DNA from 2 places in the Sphingomonas sp. 67-41 genome. Region 1 is predicted to be linked to the other one. Evidence: predicted binding sites of a transcription regulator. Region 1 holds the regulator's gene; the other holds the start of a gene.
The links. The regulator LexA, encoded in region 1, represses DNA repair genes until DNA is damaged. The targets are predictions, from matches to a motif close to GTTCCNCNCTTGTTCT.
Positions count from the first base shown of each region.

Region 2: BGP17_RS09875 (ImuA family protein) is a predicted target of LexA. The motif match lies at 2,245-2,260, and genes of this name have one in related genera.

Region 1 is NZ_MKWJ01000011.1:63,341-68,934, forward strand. Features, by position in the region: gene BGP17_RS06040 (ComEC/Rec2 family competence protein) at 1-1,147, shown strand, start outside; gene lexA (transcriptional repressor LexA) at 1,168-1,860, opposite strand; gene BGP17_RS06050 (molybdopterin molybdotransferase MoeA) at 1,919-3,103, opposite strand; gene BGP17_RS06055 (PilZ domain-containing protein) at 3,142-4,092, opposite strand; gene BGP17_RS06060 (glutathione S-transferase family protein) at 4,195-4,848, opposite strand; gene moaC (cyclic pyranopterin monophosphate synthase MoaC) at 5,012-5,479, opposite strand; gene trpC (indole-3-glycerol phosphate synthase TrpC) at 5,523-5,594, opposite strand, start outside.
Region 2 is NZ_MKWJ01000019.1:199-5,792, reverse strand. Features, by position in the region: gene BGP17_RS09880 (Y-family DNA polymerase) at 1-1,331, opposite strand, end outside; gene BGP17_RS09875 (ImuA family protein) at 1,462-2,223, opposite strand; gene BGP17_RS09870 (hypothetical protein) at 2,329-2,682, shown strand; gene BGP17_RS09865 (RelA/SpoT domain-containing protein) at 2,829-5,594, shown strand, end outside.

The sequences.
Region 1 (5,594 bases):
CGCCGCGCTGCTCGTGCTGCTGGCGCTCAGCCTGGGACGCGAGGCGATCACGCTGCGGCTCGTCGCGGCAGGCGCGCTGCTCGTGCTGCTGCTCTGGCCCGAGGCGCTGGCGGGGGCCAGCTTCCAGCTGAGCTTTGCGGCGGTGACGGCGATCGTCGCGTTGCACGAGAGCCCGCGCATGCATCGCTGGTTCGGCAAGCGCGAGGAGGGTCGGGGCGCGGCGCTGCTGCGCGGTGCCGGCTCGCTGTTGCTCACCGGGGTGGTGGTCGAACTGGCACTGATGCCGATCGGGCTGTTCCACTTTCACCAGGCCGGCCTCTATGGCGCGCTCGCCAACATCGTCGCCATCCCGCTCACGACCTTCGTGATCATGCCGCTCGAGGCGCTGGCATTGCTGCTCGACCTGATCGGGCTCGGCGATCCCGCCTGGTGGCTCACCGCGCGGACGCTCGACCTGCTGCTCTGGCTGGCCCGGACCGCCGCTTCGGCGCCGGGCGCGGTGGCGGCGCTGCCGGCAATGCCGCACGGCGCCTTCGCGCTGGCGATGGCAGGCAGCCTGTGGCTGGCCCTGTGGCGTACCCGCGTGCGCTGGGTGGGCGCGGTGCCGCTGGCGATCGGGCTGGCCTGGATGCTCGCCACGCCCGCGCCCGATCTGATCGTCACCGGGGACGGGCGGCATCTCGCGATTCGCATGCCCGATGGCAGCATGGCCCTGCTGCGCGACCGGGCGGGGGACTATACCCGGGACATGCTGGCGGAGACGGGCGGTTCCGATGCCGAGCCGGTTGCGCTCGCCGACCAGCCGGGCGCGCGATGCAGCCTGGACCTCTGCATGATCGAGCATCGGGCTGGCGGCCGCGCCTGGCGCGTGGCGGCGACGCGGAGCGGCTATGCGCTGCCCTGGGCCGAGTTCATCGCCCTGTGTCGCAGCGTCGACGTGATGATCAGCGACCGGCGCCTGCCGCCCGGCTGCATGCCGCGCTGGCTCAAGCTCGACCGGCCGGCGCTGGCGAAGACCGGCGGGGTGGCGATCGCCTTTGCCAGCGGGCGGGTGACGATGGTGCGCGGGGCGGGGCGGCACCCCTGGCTCGATCCGTCCAGGGTACAGCCGGCCCGCACTCCCATTGCCGGGGCGCGAAATCCCTAGCTTTCAGCCGGGCCGGGCGCTCAATATTTGCGAAGCAGCCCGGCAAGGCGGCCCTGCACGCGGACCTGGTCGGGACGGTAGCGCTGGGGATTGTAATCGCGATTGGCCGGATCGAGGCGGATCATCGCGCCTTCCTTGCGGAAATATTTCAGCGTCGCTTCATTCTCGTCGATCAGCGCCACCACGATTTCGCCGTCCCGGGCAATCTCGGTGCGGCGGATCAGGGCATAGTCGCCGTCGAGAATGCCGGCCTCGACCATCGAATCGCCCGCCACTTCGAGCGCATAATGCTCGCCCGCGCCGAGCAGCGCGGCGGGAACGGGCAGCATGGCCGAATCCTGCAGCGCCTCGATCGGCGTGCCGGCGGCGATGCGGCCGTGCAGGGGAATCTCGACCACGTCATTGGCGGGAGCCGGGAGTGTCGACGGCGCGGAAGTTGCGGAAGTCGAGGCCATGGGAGACGCGGTTTTCGTTCCCGAAGCCTTCTTGGTCTCGCCCCGTTCCGGCATGCGCAGTACTTCGAGCGCGCGGGCACGATTGGGCAGGCGGCGAATGAACTCGCGCTCCTCCAGTGCCGAGATCAGCCGATGGACACCCGACTTCGACTTGAGGTCGAGCGCTTCCTTCATTTCCTCGAACGAAGGTGACACGCCAGTCTCGGCAAGCCGATCGGCAATGAAGCAGATGAGCTCGTGCTGCTTGCGCGTGAGCATCCAGTTTCTCCCGGTCTGGAACAGACTGGGAACGTTTTTGCAATGTTCCGCTTGCTTGTCAAGCGATGTCGAGGATTTCCGCCGAGTCGCCGGTTTTCGCCTCAGGAGCGCCCGCCGGGCGGACGATCAGGCAGGTGGCGCGCGCCAGCGTGCGCAGCATCGAGGAATCCTGGATCGTCGCGGCGCGGGCATGGCCGTCGATCAGCTCGGCGCGGAGATAATCGGCGCGGGGGCCGGTGGCGGGCAAGGGCTCGCCCAGGGTAACGGTGCGGGTGCGCGGCAGCGGATCGGCGGCACCGGCGAGACGCGCGACCAGCGGACGGACGAAGAGGGTCGCGGTGACGAAGGCAGAGACGGGATTGCCGGGCAGGCCGAGCACCGCCGCATCGCCCAGCCGACCGGCCATCATCGGCTTGCCGGGCCGCAGCGCGATCTTCCAGAAATCGATCGCTGCGCCGGCGGCCTCCAGCGCGGGGCGGACAAGGTCGTGATCGCCGACCGAGGCGCCGCCGGTGGTGACGAGCAGGTCGCAGTCGAGCGCGCGGAACGCCGCTTCGAGCACGTCCTGGCGATCGGGCAGGATGCCGAGGTCGATCAGCTCGACCGGCAGCCCGGCGAGCTGCGCCGCGAGGAGCAGGCGGTTGGTCTCGGGGATCTGGTCGGGGCCAAGCGGCGTGCCGGGAGGAGCGAGCTCGTCGCCGGTGGAAAGCAGCGCGACGCGCACCTTGCGGCGGACGGGCAGGGCGGCATGGCCCGCGATCGCGGCGAGCGCGATCCGGGCGGGCGTGATCGCTTCCCCGGCGCGGATGAGCAGGTCGCCCTGGGCGAAATCGAGCCCGCGCGGACGGACGCTGCTGCCCGGATGCGGCGGGCCTTCGCCGGCGAGCGCGAGGCGGCTGCCGTCGCGGGCGGCTTCCTCCTGCACCAGCACGGTGTCGGCGCCGGGCGGGAGCGGGGCGCCGGTGAAGATGCGCAGCGCCTGGCCGGGGCCGATCCCGCCGCCGAAGCCATGGCCGGCAGCGCTTTCCCCGATCACCTCCCAGGGGCCGGGCAGGTCGGCGAAGCGGATGGCATAGCCGTCCATCGAGGAGAGATCGGAGGCGGGCTGGGTGCGCAGCGCCGCCACGTCCCGGGCCGCCCATCGCCCTGCCGCCTCGGCGAGCGGGCATGTCTCCTCCGCCATCGGCATGGCGCGCGCGAGCAGGCGGCGCTGGGCTTCGGCGACGGGGAGGAAGGCGGACATGGATCCGGCCTAGGCCAGCGCCGCGCACGGCGCCAGCCTCAGGATCGGCCGGCAATCCGCCCCAGGTCGTGCTGCTTCAGCGGCAGGCGGAATTCGCACAGGAAGCGGTGGCGGTCATCGGTTTCGATCACCGAAGCCGGGCCGCCGCCGATGTTCGGCAGCGAGATCCACAGCTGGGCGCCGGTCGCAAAGGGCGCGCGCGTCTCGAACTCGACGAGCTGGGGCGTGATCGCGCGCAGCTTGACGTTCCACCAGCGCACGCCCTCGCGCACGCGTGCCGGCGCGTCGAGGCGGATCGCCTGCTTGTCCGGGATCAGCCCGGTCGGCTCGTGCATCATCGCGATCCGCGTGTGATGCGACGGAGTCTGCTGCACCTGGCGCAGCCACGGCATCAGCACCTGCCAGGGCAGGTCCTCGTCAAAGGCGACGCCGGCGAGATTGCCCTGCGACCATTTCACTGCGCCGTCGAGCGGACGCAGGCCGTCGAAGTTGATCTGCACCAGATCGCCCAGCTGGAGCGCGATATCGGTCTCGAAGCCGCAGCCGCCCTGGGAGAGGTTGCGGCTGCGCGTGAATTCGACCTGGTTGCCGCGGCGCACGCAGATCGTCTGGTGCAGCTCGACGCGAGGCACCGAGCGGCGCTCGGCGGGAAGGGCGGCGAGATTGCGGGCGAGCGTGCCGATCACGTCGATCGGCAAGTCGAACAGGAAGCCCGCCGAGCCCTGCTCGGTCCAGGCGATGCGGCCGGGCAGCGACTGGCCGTTGGCGAGTTCGAGCCGGAGCCCTTCCTCCTCCACCACCTCGTCATCGAGCTGGAGCATGGCGCCGACCGCGCTGAGCTTGCGGATCGCGCAGGCCAGGCGGCCGGTCTCGCCCGCCAGGAAGGCCGAATCGAACGCGGCATGCTCGCCGGGTTCGGCAAGAAGCTGCGTGCCCGGAGGCTCGGCCGACAGGCTGAAAATGGTGGAGGACGCAAGTCCTTGTCGCATAAATGATTTTCCCGCCCCGGCCCATGCGGATAGTGGAGCCCAGGATCTGAAGGCGGGGTTAATCCGCAGGGTTGCGGAATTCCTAATGCGCGCGCCGAACCCTCAATCCCGATCCGGCGCCCCCAACGGGAAATAGGCGCGATAGGGCCGGGCTTCCTCGACGCAGCGGGCGACCGAGGGGCGGGCGAGCAGGCGGGCGCGATAGGCGCGCAGATTGGCCAGTGCCTCGGGGATCGGGCGTACCCAATCGGCATAGAAGAGCGAGGGCGCAGCGGCGCAATCGGCAAGGGTGAAGCTGTCTCCCACCGCCCAGACGCGCCCGGCCAGATGGGCGTCGAGCCAGGCATAGACCTTGTCGAGCCGCGCCATCGCCTCGCCGAGGCCGACGGGATCGCGCCGTTCCTCGGGCAGCAGCGCGTCGAGCACCGGCCTCTGCATCGTGCCCATCACGTAATTGTCGAAGATCCGGTCGAGCATCCGGGCCTGCACGGCGATATCGGCATCGGCGGGGATCATCGGCACCGGGCCGAGGTGATGGACGTGAAGATATTCGATGATCGCAGTCGCCTCGAGCACCGTGCGGTCGCCTTCGACCAGGACCGGGAAGAGCTTGAGCGGCCAGCGCGCCTCCAACTCGGCATTGGCCTCGGCGTCCTCCAGGTTGCGGAAGGTGAAGGCGGTGCCGTTCTCGTAGAGCGGGATCAGCGCCTTCCAGGTGTAGGACGAGAAGGGGTGGCCGAAGAGCTGAAGGGTCATGGCATCCTCTGATAGTTAGGTTATTGGCTAACTATTTCGATTCGACGGCGCTGTCACGCATTTTCTCGCCCTTGCCTCGCCCTGACATCGCTTCGTCATCCCCGCCAGCGCGGGATGACGGGGTTTGCTGATTGAGACGGGATCCGCTGATCCGAGCGCGACCTCAGGCCGCCCAGTCGCCCGATTTGCCGCCCTTCTTGGAGAGCAGGCGAATCTCGCCGATCACCATCGCCCGGTCGAGCGCCTTGGCCATGTCGTAGAGCGTGAGCAGCGCAGTGGAGACGGCGGTGAGCGCTTCCATCTCGACGCCCGTCTGTCCCTCGGCGGCGGCAGTGGCGGTGACCGTCACGCCCGCCTCGTCGGGCGCTAGGTCGACTGCGACCCGGGTGAGCGGCAGGGGATGGCAGAGCGGGATCAATTCGGCAGTGCGCTTGGCGGCCATGATCCCGGCGATGCGGGCGGTGGCGAGCACGTCGCCCTTCTTCACCGCCCCGGCGCGGATCGCGGCGGCTGCCTCCGCCGACATCGCGATCCGCCCGGTGGCGACTGCCTCGCGCAGGGTGACGGCCTTGCCCGCGACATCCACCATGCGCGCCGCGCCGGTTTCGTCGAGATGGGTGAGGTCCGTCATTTCCCGTTCCCCGAGGGGAAGAGGGAAGTTGCGCGCGCCCCGCTCATCCCACCAGGGCCCGGGTTGCGGCTTCCACATCGTCCTGGCGCATCAGCGACTCGCCGATCAGGAAGCA
Region 2 (5,594 bases), on a different contig from region 1:
ATGCGTTCAGGCCTCCGCAGCATCCTGGCAGGTCTCGGCCACAACGTGGACCAGCAATTGGCTACCTCCAGCGGGAAGACCCGCCCGATGCTACGCTCAGGAACATCGCTCTCACGTGCCGTTGGTCGATAAATCGCGGCTTGCCCCAGGCGCGTGACGATCTGATCGACCAGCGAAGCGAGGTCTGCAGGCGCATTCTCACCAAAATCGGCTGTCAGCGCAATCGGATCGAGCGGCTCGGATCGCAGGGCAATGAGCCGCATGCTGTCGATGCCGAAGCCCGGGTCGATCGTCTCGATCTTCATCGTCAAAAGGCGGAGCATATGGGCAATGTCACGCGTACCTCGCGCCGTTCCGACAACCACTGCCTGTTCCGCGCGATCGACCCGCTCACAGACGAGACGCAGAATCCTGACACCGAGCCCTCGCGACAGCAGGAGTCTTGCAAGGTCTTGCGTCAGATCGGCGATGACACGGGCGATCGTCTCGGCTGCGCCGATTGGCTCAGCAAAGCGCCTTACAACGTCCGGCATCTCGAAAGGGACGACCGGAACGAGCGGCTCTGCAAGCCGTCCGGTTGCCTGGTCCAGCCGGCGGAGCAAGCTACCACCCAAGCGCCGGCTCAGAGGCGCACGAGGCATCGCGACCAGATCGCCGATCCGTTCGATGCCCAGCCGCTGCGCGCCATCCCGCTGACGCTCGTCGAGTCTGAGGGCCGCTATCGGCATCGAACCCAGAGCAGTTAGTTCCTCATGCGTGCGGCAGATCGAGATCCGCTCCTTTCCAAAGCGGGCAAGGGCATGGGCAGCACCAACCGTATCGGCGATGGCGATCCGCCCAAACAGGCCGGCTCGGTGGCAAAAGCGAAGAATATGGCGCGCCATCCTCTGCTCTCCGTCGAACAGATGCGCCACGCCGCTGATATCCATGAGCAAGCCATCCAGTTCATCGACCTGCGCCGTCGGAGTCCAGCGTCGGACGGCAAACAAAGCCAAACGGTGCAGGAGCGCTCGATCGCCTTGCGGATCTGCATCCCGAACATCCAGATCCGGCATCAAGGCCCGGGCATGCGTCAGCGCCATCCCAGGGTGCAGACCGGCAGCGGCTGCAGCATCATCCACAGCCGCAAGGATCATCCGCTGCTTCTGAGCAATGGTCGTCACCATTGGCGGGAACATCTGCTCTACCCCGCTGGCAACCGGCTTGGCCTTTGTAGGAGAGGACATGGCGCGAAACGGATTGTCGGCAACTTCTGAGCGCCGACCAAGCTCGCGAGCGCTAGGACGCTGATGGACCGGGAGGCTTTCAATCTGCTGAGCGCGCATCTGCATCGCTGCGCCTGCACCTTGCGACTGCGCCCAACGCGCACCTGGCCTCCACCCGCCCCCACGCGGACAGGAGCAGGACGACCCGTCGTCGCTTTCCAGCGGCGGGACTGCCAATGGCGATCCGGAATTCCGTTCAGGCTGCCTGCCGCGCCTCGCCTCTTCGCGGCGGAGCCGGTCGACGGCGAGGCTCGGCAGGTACAGCGACGCGACCCTGCGCATCACACCCCTCCAGCAACCAGGTAAAAGGATCACCGCCACGCTGCCGCATGAGCGAAACCTGCCAGCGCGGTCGCCCGACACCCGCAACCGGGAGCGGAGAAGAAGGCGCACAGCCGATCCGCCAGCGCGTGACGGCCGAAGACGGCGTGGACAGGGGATCATCGCTTGCCTTGCACCACCGCCGCAGGAGCAGAGCGGTCGTGCCACCCTCCTCCGCCGCAAGCTGGAGGCGCCGCGTCGCCGTCATGCCAACCCGCGTAACCTCGCATACCACTGCGGCAAGCGCACCATGCCGGAGCGCCTCTTCCATTACCGCAAGCGCATCCTCGTCCTTGCCCGCCTCGACCTGAATGAGGCGATCGGCAGCGATTCCCGCGCTGGCAAGGCCAGGCGCAAAAAGATCGGGGCGTGCCATGATCCAGAGGATATCCGCCGTAGAAGCACGCGAGGCTATGCCGGCCGCGAACAGGCTCGCAGCCGCATCATCTCCCATACTGGCAGTCTGACCGGCGAACTCGTGCAAGGCTGCCGATGCGAGCCCTCCCCCGGCGAGCCGCTCGTCCAAGGCTGCGACCGCAAAAGGCAGATACTCCGCCTCAGGCCGAAGCACAGGCGAAATTGCCTGGATTTCAGCCATGAGGGCTTGAAGCCTTTCAGATTTGGACGCGATCGACATAGCAAAGACGGGGACTCGTTTGTTCGCTATATGTTCTCATCCTGCTTTCCGGGAGTCAATTGATTCGGTTCCAGCGATTGGAAGGTTTGCGACCAGCGGATCAGCTTGATCCGGGTTACCGAAAAGCGGCCCGCCAGCTTCGGGTGGCCGGGCGTTCCCGTCCTGATCGGCCGATCCGCACCACGTCAGCAAGAACCGGCGTTCGAGCGCGACCGCTATGCGCTCGACCATCTCGACGCGCGCGCCGCGGGCCTTGATAGGGTTGCGATCGGCAAGCGCTCTCCTCAGCCAGGCAGGCGCGAGGGAGATGGCAATCGAAATATCAACACGCATCTGGTGGGCAAGGCCAAGACGATCGCGCCCCTCCGGGACGATGATGTCGTCAGGCAAAAATTCCTCGGGGTCATTGGCATCCATCGCGCCATGGAACATAGTGTGAACATGAGTCGCAAGCGCTGAATCGGGTGGGGGTCTGATATCCACAGGAGAAGGTCCAGCGCTCTGCTGCGGAAGCGCGATTAGAACTCGGCAGCGCAACGACAGATCGCTAATAGTCCAGAGCGGACCGCACAGGGCACGCCTGATCGAATGAATTTGGGGTTTTCATGACTTTCGAGGAATATCAGCAGGACGGTCGTACCCGCTATCTGGCGCTTGTCGATGCAATCCAGAATATTCTTCAACACATGCTTATACAACACGGCTTGATGGCTCACACCATTACCGGTCGTGCGAAAGAGGTGGGGTCACTCGCCAAGAAGCTCAAGAACCGCGGCATCGACCCGGCCGATGCGATTGACGAGAGGCTCAAGGATCTGGCCGGATGTCGGGTCGTGTTCCTGACCAATTCGCAGGTCGAGGCGTTCAACCATACAGGGGCGCTGCACGAAAACTTCGAGGTCCTCGACGTTAACGTCCACCATCCCGTGCCGGGCACGGATACAGAGACCAAGCTCTTCGACAGTACCAATTACCTCGTCTGTCTTAAGCCCGAACGCCTGGCCCTGCCCGAATATCGCGCATTCGCGGGGCTGCGCGCTGAAATCCAGATCCAGACGCTGCTCAACCATGCCTGGGCGGAGATGGGGCATGACACAATTTACAAGGAGCCCAACCTCAAACATCTCGGCGCCGCGCGTATGGCCGATATTGGCGAACGGATGAACCGCGTGATGCAAGCGCACCTCGTGCCCGCCGGCCACGACTTCGACAAGATCGCCAGTGATTTTCGGCGCCTGGTTCAGGCGGATGGCGCCGTCGACGCTGTGACCGCAACGATCGTCGCGCCTCAAGATAACAACGCTCTCGAAGATGCCCTCGAGACCTATGCCGACCTGGTCCTGCCCCATTATGACGATCCGGCAGCGCATTTCCTAGAGATGTTCGAGGCACTGATCACAGCGGTTGAACGCTCGCGCGATTTCCCGGTAGTTCCCATTGAAACTTCGTTCGGTGCGCTGCCCGGGAATACGAGCATTCAGGTTGCCCGCCGGGTCAAGGACCTGATCAGCGCATACCGCCATTGCGATGCAGAGCGGACGTTCCAGGCATTGATATGCCTGTACATGGGAGCTTGGAGCGAGGAGGAGCGCCACCTCTGGATCGAGCTCGGCGAGAAGCTGACAAAACATGATCTCGCGATCTGGGAGAGGTTCGGCGCGGCAGCGCAACAGGTCGTTCTGGACGGCGTCGCTTCCCTGACGGCGGACGAAACGCAAGCATCCCGCCCGTTACTGGTTGCGATGCTCAAGGAAGTCCTCTCACCCGATCTTGGGGGCACAAGCTGGAAATCCGACGCCGTCATTTTTCACCAGGGCGTAGTGCCTGCCAGTGATCATGTCCGCGACCTGCGCACCAGCGTGATCGATTGGCTTGAAAAATGGCTTGACGAGAGCACCCAGGATAAGGACCGATTGAAAATTCTCTGTGGGTTGCGAGAAGCCTGCGCGGCGCCAGCGTACGGCAACTTCGATGCAGGTCTAGCGAAAATCCTTCTGGACGACACCTCGCGGGTCTGCAGTATCATGACTGCCCGAGCCGCAGCATGGGGCCTGGAGCTGCGGCGCTGGTGCGAGGTCGATGCGCTCCACACCCATTATCGCTATCACGTGCTGCGACCAGATCTGGCCGAAATGCCAGACTTGGTCGCAGCCCAGAAGGCTGCGGTGGATGCATTGCTGTCGCTGCGGGATCTGTTGAACGCAGACGCTGAGTTCTTTCTGTATAAGACCCTCATCGGCCATGACACGGTGCGTCCCGCAGCCTGGGATGGCGACCACTTCGACTATCAGGCGACCGATGCATGGCGCGCCGAGCGCTATGCCGTGATCGTCGAGGAGATTACCCCGCCGGCTGTGGCCGATTGGATGACGACCCTGTACCGGTTTATCGAAGCGGTAGGATCGGACGGCGGGCATCTGACGCCCTTGCGTAACTGCATGCATAAGCTCGCACGCGAGAAGCCGGACGTTGCCATTTTGATGCTTGATGGGATCGAGGCGACCGGAACGGCTTTTCTTGCCCAGCTTCTTGTCGGGCTTGACGAAGCGGGTCGGAATGATGCGGTCGATAGGCACTTTGACGCCTGGCTTGAGACAGGCGCGCAGTTACCAGGGATTGGCGACTATCTGCGGCTGCGGGCCGCGCCCGATCCCGAGCGGCTTGCGGCCTATGTTGCGCGCGCTGTCGCAGATGAAGATGAACAGTCGATCATCGCCGGGGCAACGACGGCCGCCGTCTGGTATGATCGCGAGGCCGATCAGCTTCTAATCGAGCGCGGGCTGATGCCGACCGTCGATTTCTTCACCGCGCGGACTAAGCCGTCCTGGATCAAGCAGTTCTGGACGCCGGGAAATGCCAAGATTGTTCAAGCGCTGAGCGCGGGCGAGGCAGAGCGCTTTCTCGCCTCGTTCGTTTCAATCGAGGGCGTGGGTCATCGGGACGTTCGCCTTCTGGCAGCCATCGCGCCGAACTTTCCGGACCAGGTGATCGATTTCTTCGGCACACGAATTCGGCACGGGAGGCAGACGAACCGACGGCGCTTCGACGCTGTTCCGTTCGACGCCCACGACCTGCCCGAAGTCCTTTCTCCCCATGTGGACCTGTTGATCCCCGCGATCCGCGACTGGCATGCGGAAAACTCTGACTGGCACGAGTACTGCGGCGGGCGCCTGTTCAGGCACGCCTTCCCCGAACTGTCAGCGGCCGTATCGGAAAAGCTGATCGAGATCGCTCGCGAGGGCAGCAACACCGATCTGGAGTTCATCCTCAAAACGCTTACGACCTATGAGGGCGATGAGGGTATCTATCCTGTCTGTATGGAGGTGGTCGATCGTCTGGAACCTGGCGCCAACCTGCTGGAAAATGTTTCG